Regions from separate parts of the Shinella sp. GW821-FHT10F02 genome, predicted to be linked through region 3. Evidence: riboswitches for the same ligand, from Rfam matches in the RefSeq annotation. Region 3 holds a riboswitch; each other region holds the start of a gene.

Region 1 (5,215 bases), on a different contig from region 3:
TTTCGCGCGGCCGGCTGGGACAGGGACCTCGCGATGCATATGCGCCGCGGCGGCCGCGTTATCGGCATTTGCGGCGGTTACCAGATGCTGGGCCAGAGCGTTACCGATCCGCTCGGCATCGAGGGCAGCGAGCGCGAGGTCGAAGGCCTCGGGCTGCTGGCGGTCGAAACGGAAATGGCGCCGGAAAAGACCGTGCGCAACAGCACGGCCCGCTCGCTGCAATATGACGTGCCGCTGGAGGGCTACGAAATCCATCTCGGCCGCACCACCGGGCCGGATGTGCTCAAGCCCGCCGTCAGCATCGACGGGCGGGCGGACGGCGCGGTCTCGCCGGATGGCCGGGTGATGGGCACCTATCTGCACGGCCTGCTTTCGAGCGACGCCTACCGGGCGCGGCTGCTCGCCGACTTCGGCATCGAGGGTGGCGGCTTCGATTATCGGGCAGGCGTCGACGTGGCGCTGGATGGTGTGGCGGCGGAGCTGGAGGCCGTTCTCGACCCGGCCTGGCTCGACCGCCTTTTAGGCAGCGCTGATTAAATCGCGCCCCTGAAACGTTCAGCCATCGGGTTCCTGTGACGACCGGCCTGCCGCACCAAAGTTGCGCCAGAATTCGGTGCGAGGACAGATGGAAATCCGCCCGGTTGCCGGGCGCAGCGCCTTCGAAAGGGTGAGACGACTATGGGTTCTGGACCTCTCGCACGATCCGTTCTGGTGAGGATCGGCCTTGCAAGCCTCGTCGGGCTGACGCTCGCAGGCCAGCCGGCAATCGCCTTCGCCCAGGCCACAACCGGCAAGGAAGCCGGAAGTGCCGGAAAACGCTGGGAAGAGGAATTTTCGCTCTGGCAAAAGGTTTCTGCCGGCAGCGACCTCACGCAGTACGAAACCTATCTGAAACAATATCCGAACGGCACCTTCGCCTCGATGGCGCGCCTGCGCATCGCCGAATTGCAGGCCGCCGCCAAGGTGAAGCAGGCGAGCGGCACCTCCACCGAGCAGGCCGAGGCGGACGCCAAGGCCAAGGCGGAACAGGCGGCCGCTGCCGAAAAGGCCAAGGCGGAAGAGCAGGCGGCTGCGGAAAAGGCCAAGGCCGAGGAAGAAGCCCGGAAAACCGCGGAAGCCGAGAAGGCCAAGGCCGATGCGGAAGCGGCGCGCCTGAAGGCGGAGGCCGAGACGAAGAAGGCTGAAGAAGAGGCACAGAAGGCCGCCGAGGCCGAGAAAGCCAAGGCGGAGGCCGAAACGGCACGCCTGAAGGCCGAAGCCGAAGCCAAGAAGGCTGAAGAGGAAGCGCAGAAGGCTGCCGAGGCGGAGAAGGCCAAGGCTGCGGAAGAAGCCCGCCTGAAGGCGGAAGCCGAGGCGAAGAAGGCGGAAGAAGAAACCGCCGCCCGTGCGCTGGCCGCGGAAAAGGCCGCCGCCGAGGAGAAGGCAAAGGCGGAAGCCGCGGCCGCGGAAAAAGCCCGCACCGAAGAGGACGCCCGCCTGAAGGCGGAAGCGGAACAGAAGGAAGCGGCTGCACGCAAGCTGGCCGATGAACAGGCCGCCGAGGCCGAGCGCCTCAAGGCAGAGGCCCAGGCGGCTGCGGACAAGGCGAAGGCGGAAGAAACGGCGCGCCTGAAGGCCGAAGCCGAACGCCAGAAGGCCGAAGAGGCCGCGGCCGAGCAGAAGGCGCGGGCCGAAGAAGAAGCCGCCGCCCGTCGCGAGGCCGAGGCCAAGCGCATCGAAACCGAGAAGGCCGCCGCCGAAGAAAAGGCGCGCATCCAGGAAGAGGCCGCTGCCGCGCGCAAGCTCGCGGAAGAGAAGGCGGCCGAAGTGGAGAAACTGAAGGCCGAAGCAGCACGCGCTGCGGCGGATGCCGAAGCCAAGGCAGCGGAAGCCGCCCGCTTTGCCGAAGAAGCTGAAAAACGCGCCGAAGAGGCTGCGCAAGCCGCAAAGCAGGCGGACACCGACAATGCCGAAACCGACGGGGCCGACACCGGCGAAGCAGCGACCGCCACCCGCGAAACCGAGACGCAGGATGCCGAGCGCAAGGACCGCGGCCTCGCCATCGAGCGGGCAGACGACGCGAAGAAGCGCGAGGAAGAGACCTTCGAGAAGGCCGTGCTCGGCGGCACGCAGGAATCCTTCCAGGCTTATCTCGACGAATATCCGAATGGTCGTTTCGTCGGGGATGCCCGCGAACGGCTCGCAGCGCTGGCCGATACCAAGCGCGAGGAGGCGGTGACGCCGAAGCAGGAAACCGAGACGGCCATCATCGACACCGAGCGCCAGGCCGTCGAGGAGCGGCCGATCGTCGATGCCCGCGAGGCCTACATGGATCGGTCGCTTCGCGTGCAGGCCCAGCGTTTCCTGAGCGCGCTCGGCTACAATACCTACGGCGTCGACGGCGTCTTCGGTCCGCGCACCCGCTCGGCGATCGCCGCCTGGCAGGGTTCCTCCGGCTATCGCGCCGATGGCTACCTGTCGCGTCCGCAATACCGCGCGCTGCGCCAGGCTGCGCAATATGCCGAGGCCCGGCAGAACCGCCAGCGCCGCTACCAGCAGGACTACGACGTGCTCGAAGGCCCGGTCGACGGATACTACGAAGAGCGCGAGTACCGCGGCGACAGCTACTACAACGATGGCGGCGGTCTGGTGATCATTCCGGGCTATTGAGATGCCAACGGCGGTTTCAGCACAGGCGATGGCGCTGCCGATCGATTGACTTGCGCGATGCGGAAGCATAATCATCCGGATTATTGGATGGTTCCCGGATCCGGAAACGGATCGGGGAGTAAATGGGAATGTGACGCGGCGGACCCAAATAGGGCGCTGCAATCACGGCCGACCCCGCGACTGTAGAGTGGCGAGGGACGTTCATCCGGAGGGCAGGATCTGTGTGCGGGACGAAGCAATGGTGCTTCAGGCCGTGCCTGGGAAAACCAGCCGGAAAAGCCACTGGGTGGCATTGCGATAAGCCGGGGCCGGACGCCTCTTAGTCTACGAATCGTCCACCCTTTTGCGATGCGTCTACCCGGGAAGGTGAGAATGTTCCGCAGGCGTTGAAAAACGCCGGACGCCGCGAGCCAGGAGACCTGCCAGCCGATGAGGGCATTTCGCCCGACCTGGGGAGGGGCTTCCCCAACGCCTGCACGGAGGTTGTCATGGCTGTTTCTTCAACGTCTTCTGTTACCCTTTCCGCAAACGACCGCCTTGTTGCCGGCGTTTTCGCGCTTCTGATCGGCGCCTTCCTGGTGTTCGGCGCGGGCCTCGCGAATTCGGCCGTGCTGCACGACACGGCGCACGACACCCGTCACTCCTACGGCTTTCCCTGCCACTAAGGAGTTTTTGACATGATCGTTCGTTATCTCCTGGCCGCCTTGGTGGCCGGGCTGTTCTCCGGCGTGCTGATGACAGCCGCCCAGGAGGCGCGAGTCGTGCCGCTCATTCTCCATGCGGAGGAATTCGAGGGCGGCGGCGAAACCGCGCCGGCCACCGAAGGCACCACGCCCTCCACCGATGGCGCCACGCAAACGCAGGAGCATTCGTCGCTCGGCGCCGTCCTTCTGGATGTGGCTTCGTCCTTCTCGCCGATCTCCGTTGCCTACGCCCATGAGGGCGAAGAGCACGAGGAGGGCGGCATCATGTTCGGCATGAGCCGGTTCTCCGGCACGCTGCTCGCAAACCTGGTGACCGGCTCGGGCTTTGCCCTGCTGCTCGCCGGCTTCAGCCTCGTTTCCGGCCATCCGATCACGGTGGCGAACGGCGCGCTGTGGGGTGCTGCCGGCTGGCTTGCCGTGCACATGCTGCCGGCCATCGGCCTGCCGCCTGAGCTTCCGGGCTTCCCGGCCGCCGATCTCGGCGATCGTCAGGTCTGGTGGGTCGCGACCATCGTGCTTTCGGCCGCAGGGCTCTACCTGCTCTTCCTCAAGGACGGCATCGTCGCCAAGATTGCCGGCATCGTGCTGATTGCGGCGCCGCAGGTCTACGGCGCGCCGCAGCCGGGCGACATTTCCAGCAATGTTCCGGCCGTTCTCGGCGCGGAGTTCGCCGTCGCGGCGCTGGCCACGACGCTGTTCTTCTGGATCGTGCTCGGCCTCTCGCTGGGTTTTGCCAACGAGAAGATCGCCAAGGCCGCCTGATATGGCACAGACATCGCCCGGAGCCGTCCTGGTTCTGGGCGGTGCGCGTTCCGGAAAATCCGCTTTTGCCGAAAGGCTGGTCGCCGAGACCGGCCTTTCGCGTCATTACATTGCCACCGGCCGAGCGTGGGACGACGAGATGCGCCAGCGCATCGCCAAACACCGCGAGGATCGCGGCGAGGGATGGGAAACCCATGAAGAGCCGCTTGCGCTCGCCGCGCGCATAAAAGATGTCGCGCGCGAGGATCGGGCGGTGCTCGTCGATTGCCTGACGCTCTGGGTCACCAACCTGATGCTGGAGGAGCGCGACATGGCCGCGGAATTTGCCGGCCTCGCGGATGCGATCGAGGGCGCGCCGGGCCGGCTGGTCTTCGTCTCCAACGAGGTCGGCCTCGGCATCGTGCCGGAAAACCGCATGGCGCGCGAATTCCGCGACCATGCCGGGCGGCTGCATCAGCAGATCGCCGCCCTCGTGCCAGAAGTCTATTTCGTCGCGGCCGGACTGCCGCTGAAAATGAAGGGTTGAGCCTATGCTGCAACAGAAAATCCCCGCCACCGTCATCACCGGCTTCCTCGGCGCGGGCAAGACGACGCTGATCCGCAACCTGCTCCAGAATGCCGGCGGCAAGCGCATCGCGCTCATCATCAACGAGTTCGGCGATCTCGGCGTCGATGGCGACGTGCTGAAGGGCTGCGGTGCGGAAGCCTGTAGCGAGGACGACATCATCGAGCTCACCAATGGCTGCATCTGCTGCACCGTCGCGGACGATTTCATCCCGACCATGTCGAAGCTGCTGGAGCGCGAAAACCGCCCGGACCACATCGTCATCGAGACCTCCGGCCTCGCTTTGCCGCAGCCGCTTGTCGCGGCCTTCAACTGGCCGGAAATCAAGACGCAGGTGACGGTCGACGGGGTCATCACCGTGGTGGACAGCGCCGCCGTCGCCGCCGGCCGCTTTGCCGACGATCATGACAAGGTGGATGCTCTGCGCGTCGAGGACGACAATCTCGACCACGAGAGCCCGCTGGAAGAACTGTTCGAGGACCAGCTCACGGCTGCCGACCTTATCATTCTCAACAAGACGGACCTGATCGACGCC
Region 2 (5,215 bases), on a different contig from region 3:
GCTGCTTCAGCCGCTTCGACCATTCATCGGCCTTGCCCTTGCCGGCATCCTTCCAGGGCGAGCCCTTGAGGCCGAGCTTGGCGCGGAAACCCATCGCATTGATGATCAGCCGGTTCATGCCGGACGCGATGAAGGGCAGCGAGGCGATGTGCAGGCCGGTAAACGGCAGGAACGGATTGCGGCGCAGCGACCCGTAGATCTCGATGCGCGTCGTCGTCTTGTAGCTCGGGCTGCGGGCATGGAAACCATGCGTATCGGCAACGATCAGCGTGTTGGCCTTGACCGTCATCTTGACCGGCTGGACGTAACCCAGCGCCGAAAGCTCGTCCGGCATGATGCGCAGCGAGCCGCGGGCGGAATATTTGTTCTCGATCGAATCGGCGTTCTCGCTGATGCGGCGCTCCCACGCGAGGCGCTGCGGCGTCATCTCGTGCGAGCCCGGCACGTAGGAGAACGGGCCGTCCTCCTCGCCGACATCGCGCAGGAACAGCCAGGCCTTGGCGGTCGGCTGGAACGTATCGCTGTGCAGCGCGGTCTGCGGGTCCGTCGAGCCCTGCGTGATGACCGACGGCAGCGCCATGACCACCTGCACGACGAGCAGCGGCTGGCCGTCATGCGAAGAGACGTAGCGCAGGAGATTGGTGACGCGCGGATCGTTGCGCGCGGCCTTGAAGCCCGGCAGGCTTTCCAGGTCGCTGTCGTCGATGATGGCGCGGCGTGTGACGGTTTCGCCCTGCAGCATGTCGTAGCGCTCGAAATCACGCTCGGCGATCTCGCGGGTCACCGCGGCAAAAACCTCGGGCGACAAAAAGTCTTCGATTTTCACGAAGCCGTTTTCGGCATATTGCCGGCGATATTCCGGGGCGACGAGCTTTTCCAGCTTGGTGCGGCGCCAGGCGGCCATGCGCATGGCGAGCGAGACGCGCTTCTCGTGCAATCCCTTGCGGTTCAGCCACTTGCTGCCGATGACGGGATTGTCGGCGAAGGATTTTGCGCCGGATGCGAGCTGGAGCGCGTAGAAAGGGCTCAACAAAACTGACGAAATCCGCATGTTCACCTGCCTGTGACGGGCCGGTCTTCCGCCAAACGGCGGCTGCGCGGCGACGGGCGCATAACCGGCTGTTGTATGTGCGCAGAGTGCTACACCAAGCCCCCGGCGAGATCAATTGCGGGCAGCTGGCAAAAAGATGAATACGCAACTCATATTTTCCGCCGCGCATTAATCACAAATGCGGGAGCACGTTGCGCTTCCCTTCATGCAGCCTATGATAGGATATGCTTATGCGGCCGGACCACGGCCCCGACAGTTTCACAGGATCGATGATTTGAAAGGTTTGACCCGCCTTCTGTTTGCCGTTGCGACCGGCTTGCCGCTCCTGTTTTCGGGCGGCACGGCGGCAGCGGCGGTGTGCGAGCAGATCCAGGCGGAGCTTGCGAACCTGCCCAAGGTGGTGGTGGATACGGCAAGCGCGCGCAAATATGCCGGCGCCATCGCCCGCCAGAACATCCAGTTGCGCAAGGCCAAGAGCGACCAGCGCCGGCTCGGCTGCTCCGGCGGCAGCATCATCGTCGTCGGCGGCGCCAATGCGGCGGCCTGCGACACGCTCTCCACGGTCATCGGCAAGATGGCGCGCAACCTCGACATCCTCGACAAGAAACGCCGCGAATTCGCCGGCGGCACCTCGTCGCAGGGCAAGCGCACCCGCCTGACCGCGCTGCTCGCAAGCAACGGCTGCAATGACGAGGCGAAGGTGGTGCCGATCGCGGCGACCGAAACGCTGCGCACGCTCGATGAAAAACGCACGCTCCCGCTCGGCACCACGCCGGAGGGCAGCGAGCGCCTGCAACTGCGCTCGCTCGGCGGCGGCTCCGGCCATGGCAACCTGCGCACCGTCTGCGTGCGCACCTGCGACGGCGGCTTCTTCCCGATCTCGTCGGGCGCAACCCCGCTCGATTTCCGCCGCGACCAGCAAGTCTGCGCGATGATGTGCCCTGAGACGCAGACCGAACTTTTCTACCAGTCGATGACCAGCGGCCAGGAGACCGACCAGATGACCTCGACGGTCACCGGCCGGCCCTATTACGAAATGCCGAACGCCTTCTCCTACCGCACGCGCGACCTCTCCAAGCCCGGCGCCTGCGGCTGCAATCTCTCGGCCTATTACCAGGAGATGATCAAGCGCGAGAAGGCGCTGAAGGGCAGCGAGACGGCGAGCACCGGCAGGGATGATGACGTGGAAGGTGGCTCGATCACCACCATCCACACGCTGCCGAAGAAGGACGAGACGCCGGCCAAGCTGCCGGTGAAGGTCGAGGAACGCGACTACGACCCCGCGAAGAGCAAGGTGCGCACGGTCGGCCCGGTCTTCCTGCCGGCCAACGAATCCGCCATCGATCTCGGCCGCCCGGCCGATGCCGGCGTCAACTAACGCCCGCGTCCGGCCAGCGCTCCTCGAACACCAGGTCCTCCAGCGGCAGGCGCTGCCGCCACCCCTTCACCGCAAGCTCCGGCTCGGCATAGAGGCGATCGACAAGGCCGACGCAAAGCCAGGCAACGATCTCGACATGCTCGGGAATGCCGAGGACGTTCCGGATGTCGCTGTCGTGGAAGATGCTGACCCAGCCGACGCCCACCCCTTCCGCCCGCGCCGCAAGCCAGAGGTTCTGCACAGCACAGACCGTGGAATAGACATCCATGCGCGGATTGTGCGTGCGCCCCAGAACGACGGTCCCGCCGCGCGTCGGGTCGCAGGTGACGCAGATCGACAGCGGCGCCTTCAGGATGCCTTCGAGCTTCAGGGCGCGATACTGCGCCTGACGGTCGGCGTCGAACATCGCCGCCGCTTCCGCGTTCGCCTTGAGGAAGGCGGCATGCACCGCGCGCCGGGTCGCCTCGCTGCGCACCAGCAAAAAATTCCACGGCTGCATGAAGCCGACCGAGGGCGCGCTATGGGCGGCGTGCAGCAGGCGCCCCACGAGATCGTCCGGCAAGGGATCGGGCAGAAACTGGTCGCGCACGTCGCGGCGCGTTTCGATGGCATGATAGACGGCGGCCTTGTCCTCGCTGGAAAAGGCGCCCGCCTGGACCAGACGGTCGCACGGTTCGGCTCGCATCGTCATCTCCCCAACAATGCGTAAAACCTTCCGCCGTCCGCGCGGTTCGGTCTATCTTGCCAGGCCGGTCTTCTGACTTCGGGTCACGCGGCCCGCACCTGCCTTCCCGGTTGAACAACCAGTGGCAAAAGCCTGAATCGATTCAAGCTTTTACGATGCGATCCATCCCCGTCACAGCGCTGGGCACGTTCCGGACTTGAGGCTCTTGCCCGCACCGGATTCCCGATTCTCCTGCGAAACGCAGGCACCTGACGGAAACGATATGCGCATGGCTTGGCGGCGCGATCAAGCCTGCCCGCGCCGCGCATCGGCCTGTCAGCGCCTCAAAGCGGCGCGACCGGATGCGGCGAGCCGTCATAGGCACCCCAGATCGACTGGTCGAAGCAGATCACCGAGCCCGTCATCAGGCCGGACTCCTCCGAAGACAGATAGGCACAGGCACGCGCCACCTCCGCCGGATCGACCAGCCGGCCGAAGGGCTGGCTTGCCGCCGCCTTCGCCAGCCAGTCATCGGCCGCACCGTGGAATTCACGCTGGATGCGGTCTTCGCCCTCCGAGGCCATCCAGCCGATATTGAGGCCGTTAACGCGGATGCGGTTGCGAAGCACGGCATAGGCCGTGTTCTTGGTCAGCGTCTCCAGCGCACCCTTGGAGGCGCAATAGGCGGAGATGAACGGCTGGCCGGCCTTGGCGGACATCGAGCCTATATTGACGATGGTGCCCTCGGTCTTCTCACGCCGCATCACCGAAATCGCCTCCTGCATCAGGAAGAAGGGTGCGCGCACATTGACCGCGAACATGCGGTCGAACAGTTCCGGGCTGGTATCGAGGATCGTGCCGCGGTCGGTGATGGCGGCGGCGTTCACCAGCGCATCGATGCGGCCGAAGGCCTTGTCGCAGGCAGCGATCACCGCGCGCGCATCCTCGACCTTTTCGAGGTCCGCCTGCACATAGAGCGTCTTGACGCCCGTCGCGCCTGAAATTTCCTGCGCCTTCGCCTCGCCCTTGGCGGCGTTGCGGCCGCAGATGACCAGCCCCGCCGCACCCCGCTCGGCAAAAAGCCGGGCGATCGTCGCACCCAGCCCCTGCGTTCCGCCCGTCACGACGGCGATCCTGCCGTCCAGCCGTGCTCCATTGCTCATTTGCGCGCCTCCCAGAAAGATGTGACTCAATCTCTCAAAGAGTGCATCCAGCCGCTTGTTCCGCAAGCATTTTCGGCATGGTCAGGCCGCGCGGGCCTCGCCGGCCTCGATGATCATCTCCTGGCCGATATGATCCGCATGGACGGCGCGGTTGCGGCCGGCGTTCTTGGCGGCATAGAGCGCGGCATCCGCCATCACCATCACGTCGTGCACGGAGCCGCCATGCTGCGGGAACTGCGCGATGCCGGCACTACCGCCGATGACGAGCAACTGGCCATCATAGGCGATGGGCACCTGCGTATCGCGCACGAGGCTGCCGGCAAGCTCCAGCAGCGCCTCGCAACTCCGCTCGCCCGTGAGCAGCACCGAGAATTCGTCGCCGCCAAGACGGGCGACGCAGCCCTGCTTGCCGATGCGATCGGAAAAACGCCGAGCCACGGCCTGCAACACGGCGTCGCCTGCGGCATGGCCATGCCGGTCGTTGACCGCCTTGAACTTGTCGAGGTCGAGCGCGAGGATGGCGAAGGGCTTGTTCTCGCCCTTGCGGATGGCGCGGCGCACCTCCTCGTCGAAACCGCTGCGGTTCTTCAGCCCCGTCAGCGTATCGTGCCGTGCGAGGAAAGCGTTTTTCGCCTCGCTGCGCTGGAGCGCCTTGATAAGGGCGGAGAAGCGCAGCGTGACAAAGAGCATGACGCCGGCGAAGACCAGTACGAACATCGCGATCTGCGGCAGCGCCGAGCGCCAGACGAAGGAGCCCGGCATGTTCGGCCGCCAGGAGGCGACCATCGGATTGTAGGCATCGGCGCCAACCGGCGTCATCACCAGCCCCGGCTCCTGCGTCACGATGGGGGTAAAGCCGAGATCATGCACGCCGAGCCGCCGCTCGGTGTTCGCCAGCATCTTTTGCGAGACCGGCTTGACGGTGATGAGCAGCGTCGGCTCCAGCCGGTGGGCCGGGA
Region 3 (5,215 bases):
AACACACAGAGCTGGGCTGGCCAGGTCGACAACAACTGATTTTCAAAAGAGAGAAGCCCGGATGCGAGGATCGCATCCGGGCTTCATCACGTCCGTGAGACCGTCTGCCGGCGGCAGCCGCACTCCAATCGACCCCAGATCGGGGCAGCGCTCAGTGGCAGACGCGGACGCGTTTGATGATCAGGTTGCCGTAGTAGTCGTAGCTCTTGATCTTCTTGATGACGCAATAGGGCTGGTAGTCGTAGCTGTAGTAGCCGGCCTGCGAAGGGGCGGCGAAGGAAGCGACGGCGGTAAGAGCGACTGCGGCGGCGAGAATGAAGTTGCGCATTGTGGGGTCCCTTCTGGTTCGGTTGGGATGGTTCGTTCCATCCAGTGACTGAACAATCGCATGGGACCGTGTTGCGCGCTGTTCCGCATGGAACAGGCTTAGCCGAGCGTCTGCGTCCAGGCCTTCACCGTCTTCGCCATGGTGGCGAGGTGGTCGGCGGCGGAGAAGCCGGAGATGCTCTTGCGCGGCTTGAGGTCGTGGTCGCCGTCTTCCAGCCAGAGCACGCGGATGCTGTCCGGCAGTCCGTAACCCGGCACCTCGTCCTTCGTGCCGAAGGGATCGCGGCTGCCCTGGCAGATGAGGGCCGGCGTCTTCAGGCCCATCAGGTGGGCGGTGCGCAGCTGTGCGGGTTTTTCCGGCGGATGGAACGGATAGCCGAGGCAGAGCAGGCCGGCGATGCGGCCCTCAGCAAAAAGATCGTCCGCCACCATGCTGGCGACGCGTCCGCCCATCGACTTGCCGCCGATGACGAGCGGCCCCTTCGCCGCGAGCTCTGCGATGGCGTCGAGAAATTCCGGGTTCAGCGTCTCGGCCTTCGGCGGTGGCCGGCGGCTGCCCTCGTTGCGCCGGGCGGCCATGTAGGAAAACTCGAAGCGTGCGACGCGCAGGCCTTCCGCCGCGAGCGCCGTGGCCGCGGCGGTCATCGCCGGCGAATCCATCGGCGCGCCGCTGCCATGCGCGAGAAGCACGGTGGTCGGGGCGTTCTCCGGGCCGGTGAACAGGAAGCGGGCGCTCATCGCTGCCTCACTTCGCGTGGTCCTTCACGTCGCCGGGCGCGATCGGGTCGCTTGCCGGAAAGGTCTCTTCGAGCGCCTCTTCCAGATAATCGTCCTGCTCGGTCTTGGCATCCTTGTCCTTCTGCCGGGCGCGCTCGGCTTCCAGCGAGGTCTTCGGGCTGTCCTTCTCGGTCGGCATCGTCATCTCCCGTGTTGCTTTCTTCCAAGATAGGGCATTTTCCCGTCGAGACGAGAGGCCATCAGGTCTCAGGCAGGGTGAGTTCGGCAATGACGGGCAGGTGGTTCGAGCCGAAAGACGGGCCGACGCGGCGCGCGCGCACGGAAATATCCGGCGAGACGGCGACATGGTCGATCGAGGCGCCGATATAGGCAAGCGCATCGAGTTTCAGGCTGAAGCGCGTGACGGGCTGCAACCAGCCGCCCGCCGTGGAGGCAAGGCCGGCCTGCTTTAAAAAATTGCGGAAGAAGGGCGACCAGGTCGGCGTGTTCCAGTCGCCGGCGACGATGACCGGCGCTTTTTCGAGATCGCCCTTCACGGCGTCGGCGGCGGCCGAGAGATAGTCGTTGCGGTCGCGCCATTGCCAGAGCCGGCGCGGCGTCTCCGGGTGGAAGGCATAGAGGAAGATCGGCTTGCCGCCCATGTCGAGCTCGAGGCGGAGCGGCTGCTTGTAGGCGCGCTCCTCGGTGAAGGCGCGCTTCAGCTCGGTCTCCGCCCGGATCGGCAGCGTGGAGAAAACCTTCAGGCTGTCGCGGATGCGGGTGTCGACGCTGCTTTCATAGGCGAACAGGCCTGAGGCGGAAAGCGCCTGCTCCCAGCGTGCCGTCGTCTCCTCCAGCACGACGATGTCGGGCTTTTCCCGGCGCAGCAGGTCGATGAAGACAGCCGGGTCCTCGCGGTTGCGCACGTAGAGATTGGCGGTCAGCACCTTCAGGCCGCTCGTCGCGGCAGAGGCGCGCGCAGTCGGCACGTCGGCCGCCGGTATGAGGGCGATGGCGAGCCCGGCAAGCGCGATCACGATCGCCTTCAGGCGCCGCGTCACGACGGCCGCAACGACGAGCAGCGCGCCGGTGGCGACGATATAGGGCCAGGCAAAGGTCAGCAGGTCAACAAGCCAGAACCGGTCCCCGGCAAGCACGACGATGCTGACGGCGAAGAGATAGGCGATGACGCCCGGCAGGACGAGGACACGGTAGGCAAGGGCAATCGGTCCCCGGCGCGGCACTATCGGCATCGACTGTTCCTTCTGCATCACGGGATTCGCGGGAGGTCGATTCCCGTAACGGGAGGTTTGCATGTACCCCGCACATCCCGACGCTGCAATGACATCATGGGCGAGGACTGCACGCTGCGTTAAGCCGGGCGACAAATAAAGACATAAAGATTTCTTTATATGTCTTGACATTGCCGGCGATATCACGCCAAGTCGCGTCGTCGTGGTTCCCTGGGTCGTCCGTCCGTCCCAGGGCTAAGAGGGAATCCGGTGCGTCGATCCGTCGGCAAAGCCGGGGCTGCCCCCGCAACTGTGAGCGGCGAGTTGCTGTCCAACAATGTCACTGAGGCGAAAGCCTTGGGAAGACGGACAGCGGCGACGACCCGTGAGCCAGGAGACCTGCCAAGACAACAGAACGTCCACGGGCGGGGTGTCCCGGTGGTTGCTGCATCTCGCCGGCAACGGCAGAGCCTGCACGCGTCCGCTCAACCCATGCCCCCACAAACCAATGGGGTATGACAATGTCCAAACAAACTCTCCCGGTCGCCTCCCTCGGCTTCCCGCGCATCGGCCGCCATCGTGAACTGAAGTTCGCGCTCGAAGGCTTCTGGTCCGGCAAGCTCACGGAGACCGACCTCCTCGAAACGGCGAAAAAGCTGCGCGCCGAAAACTGGGCGCTTCAGCGCGACCAGGGCATCACGCGGATTCCCTCCAACGATTTCTCCTTCTACGACCATGTGCTGGATACCGCCGTGATGGTCGGCGCCATTCCCGCCGCCTATGGCTGGGATGGCGGCGACGTGCCGCTTTCGCTCTATTTCGCCATGGCGCGCGGTAGCCAGGGCGATGGTCCTGCCGATTGTGGCCATGCGCATCACGGCCACGGCGTTCCCGCGCTCGAAATGACCAAATGGTTTGACACGAACTACCACTACATGGTGCCTGAGGTCTCCGAGGATCAGGCCTTCCGCCTCACCACGCAGAAGCCGGTCGCCCACTTCCTGGAGGCCAAGGCGCTCGGCATCCACACGCGCCCGGTCGTGCTCGGCCCGGTCACCTTCCTCAAGCTCGCGAAGGCGCGGCCATCCACCTTCAAGCCGTTTGACCTCCTGGCAAGGCTTCTGCCGGTCTACGAGGAACTGTTCCGCCGTTTGGCCGAGGCAGGCGCGGACTGGGTTCAGGTCGACGAACCGATCCTCGCGCTCGACCTCACCGAGGGCGAGCGTCATGCCTTCAAACTCGCCTATGAAGGCTTCGCCAGGGCCGCGCCCGGACTGAAGCTGATGCTGACGACCTATTTTGGCGCGCTGGCGGACAATCTTTCGGCTGTTGCCGCCCTGCCGGTCGCCGGCCTTCATGTGGATCTGGCGCGCGCGCCGGAGCAACTCGACGCGGTCGCTCAGGCCGTGCGTGCGGATCAGGTCCTGTCGCTCGGCGTGATCGACGGGCGCAACATCTGGCGGGCGGACCTCGCATCCGTCTTCGACCGGCTAACCCCGGTCATGTCCGCCCGCGGCGCCGGGGCGGTCGAAATCGCCGCCTCGTGCTCGCTGCTGCATGTGCCGATCGACCTCGATCTCGAAACGGCGCTCGACGCGGACCTCAAGACCTGGCTTGCCTTCGCGACGCAGAAGCTCGGCGAGCTTGCCACGCTCGGCAAGGGCCTGGCGCAGGGCAGGGATGCCGTTCGGCAAGCCCTGGACGACGCCTCGCGGGCCATCGCCGCCCGTGCCGCATCGCCGAAGGTGACCGACCCTCTGGTGCAGGGCCGCATTGCCGGCATCGACGCGGGCATGAAGACGCGCGCGAGCGCTTTCGACGCACGCCGCCGGATCCAGTCGGAGGCGATCACGCTGCCGCTGTTCCCGACGACGACGATCGGCTCGTTCCCGCAGACGAGCGACGTCCGCAAGGCGCGCTCCGCCCATGCCAAGGGCACCCTGAGCTATGCGGACTACGAAGCCTTCCTGCAAAGGGAAACGGAAACCGCCATCCGCTGGCAGGAGGAGATCGGCCTCGACGTGCTCGTGCACGGCGAATTCGAGCGCAACGACATGGTGCAATATTTCGGCGAGCAGCTGTCCGGCTTCGCCTTCACGCAGCATGCCTGGGTGCAAAGCTACGGCTCGCGCTATGTCCGCCCGCCGATCATCTTCGGCGACGTCTCGCGGCCGAACCCGATGACGGTGCGCTGGTGGCACTATTCGCAGTCCCTCACCGACAAGCCGGTGAAGGGCATGCTGACCGGCCCGGTGACGATCCTCAACTGGTCCTTCGTGCGTGACGACATCGCCCGCAGCGCGACATGCCGCCAGATCGCCCTCGCCATCCGCGACGAGGTGGTCGATCTCGAAAAGGCCGGCGCGAAGCTGATCCAGATCGACGAGGCGGCGCTTCGCGAAGGCCTGCCGCTCCGCCACAAGGACTGGCAGCATTATCTCGACTGGGCCGTCGAATGCTTCCGCCTTTGCGCAAGCGGCGTGGCGGATGGCACCCAGATCCACACCCACATGTGCTATTCGGAGTTCAACGACATCATCTCCACGATCGCCGCCATGGATGCCGACGTCATCTCCATCGAGACGTCGCGCTCGAAGATGGAACTGCTCGACGCCTTCCGGAACTTCGAATATCCGAACGAGATCGGCCCGGGCGTCTACGACATCCACTCGCCGCGGGTGCCGGAGGTGAAAGAGATGACCGATCTCCTGTCGCTCGCCCGCGAGCGCCTTCAGGATCGCCAGCTCTGGATCAACCCGGATTGCGGCCTGAAGACCCGCAAGTGGGAGGAGGTCAAGCCCGCCCTCGTCAACATGGTGGCAGCCGCCGCCGAACTGCGCCGGGCGGCGCAGTAACAACGCGTGGCCCGGCCGCAAGGCCGGGCCGTGTCGTTGCTTCTATCGAGGATGTCGTATTCCCGAAGGTCATTTCGTCCTGCG

Evidence for each region. A riboswitch is a leader RNA that binds a small molecule or an ion and turns the genes downstream of it on or off. The one in region 3 is predicted to bind cobalamin.
Region 1: it holds a riboswitch for cobalamin, as region 3 does, so the genes downstream of both, AC1RWL_RS11540 (CbtB domain-containing protein) here and metE (5-methyltetrahydropteroyltriglutamate--homocysteine S-methyltransferase) in region 3, are expected to answer to the same signal.
Region 2: it holds a riboswitch for cobalamin, as region 3 does, so the genes downstream of both, bluB (5,6-dimethylbenzimidazole synthase) here and metE (5-methyltetrahydropteroyltriglutamate--homocysteine S-methyltransferase) in region 3, are expected to answer to the same signal.

What each region holds. Positions count from the first base shown of each region.
Region 1 covers NZ_JBXASL010000003.1:361,341-366,555, forward strand. The annotation lists gene AC1RWL_RS11530 (cobyric acid synthase) at 1-537, shown strand, start outside; gene AC1RWL_RS11535 (peptidoglycan-binding domain-containing protein) at 679-2,649, shown strand; cobalamin riboswitch at 2,721-3,090, shown strand; gene AC1RWL_RS11540 (CbtB domain-containing protein) at 3,138-3,314, shown strand; gene AC1RWL_RS11545 (CbtA family protein) at 3,327-4,115, shown strand; gene cobU (bifunctional adenosylcobinamide kinase/adenosylcobinamide-phosphate guanylyltransferase) at 4,117-4,641, shown strand; gene cobW (cobalamin biosynthesis protein CobW) at 4,646-5,215, shown strand, end outside.
Region 2 covers NZ_JBXASL010000003.1:504,068-509,282, reverse strand. The annotation lists gene AC1RWL_RS12240 (phytanoyl-CoA dioxygenase family protein) at 1-1,030, opposite strand, end outside; gene AC1RWL_RS12235 (DUF2865 domain-containing protein) at 1,326-2,429, shown strand; gene bluB (5,6-dimethylbenzimidazole synthase) at 2,422-3,114, opposite strand; cobalamin riboswitch at 3,160-3,381, opposite strand; gene AC1RWL_RS12225 (SDR family oxidoreductase) at 3,438-4,256, opposite strand; gene AC1RWL_RS12220 (diguanylate cyclase domain-containing protein) at 4,338-5,215, opposite strand, start outside.
Region 3 covers NZ_JBXASL010000006.1:267,379-272,593, forward strand. The annotation lists gene AC1RWL_RS20055 (alpha/beta fold hydrolase) at 1-39, shown strand, start outside; gene AC1RWL_RS20060 (hypothetical protein) at 152-328, opposite strand; gene AC1RWL_RS20065 (alpha/beta hydrolase family protein) at 427-1,065, opposite strand; gene AC1RWL_RS20070 (hypothetical protein) at 1,073-1,249, opposite strand; gene AC1RWL_RS20075 (endonuclease/exonuclease/phosphatase family protein) at 1,305-2,315, opposite strand; cobalamin riboswitch at 2,484-2,697, shown strand; gene metE (5-methyltetrahydropteroyltriglutamate--homocysteine S-methyltransferase) at 2,798-5,131, shown strand.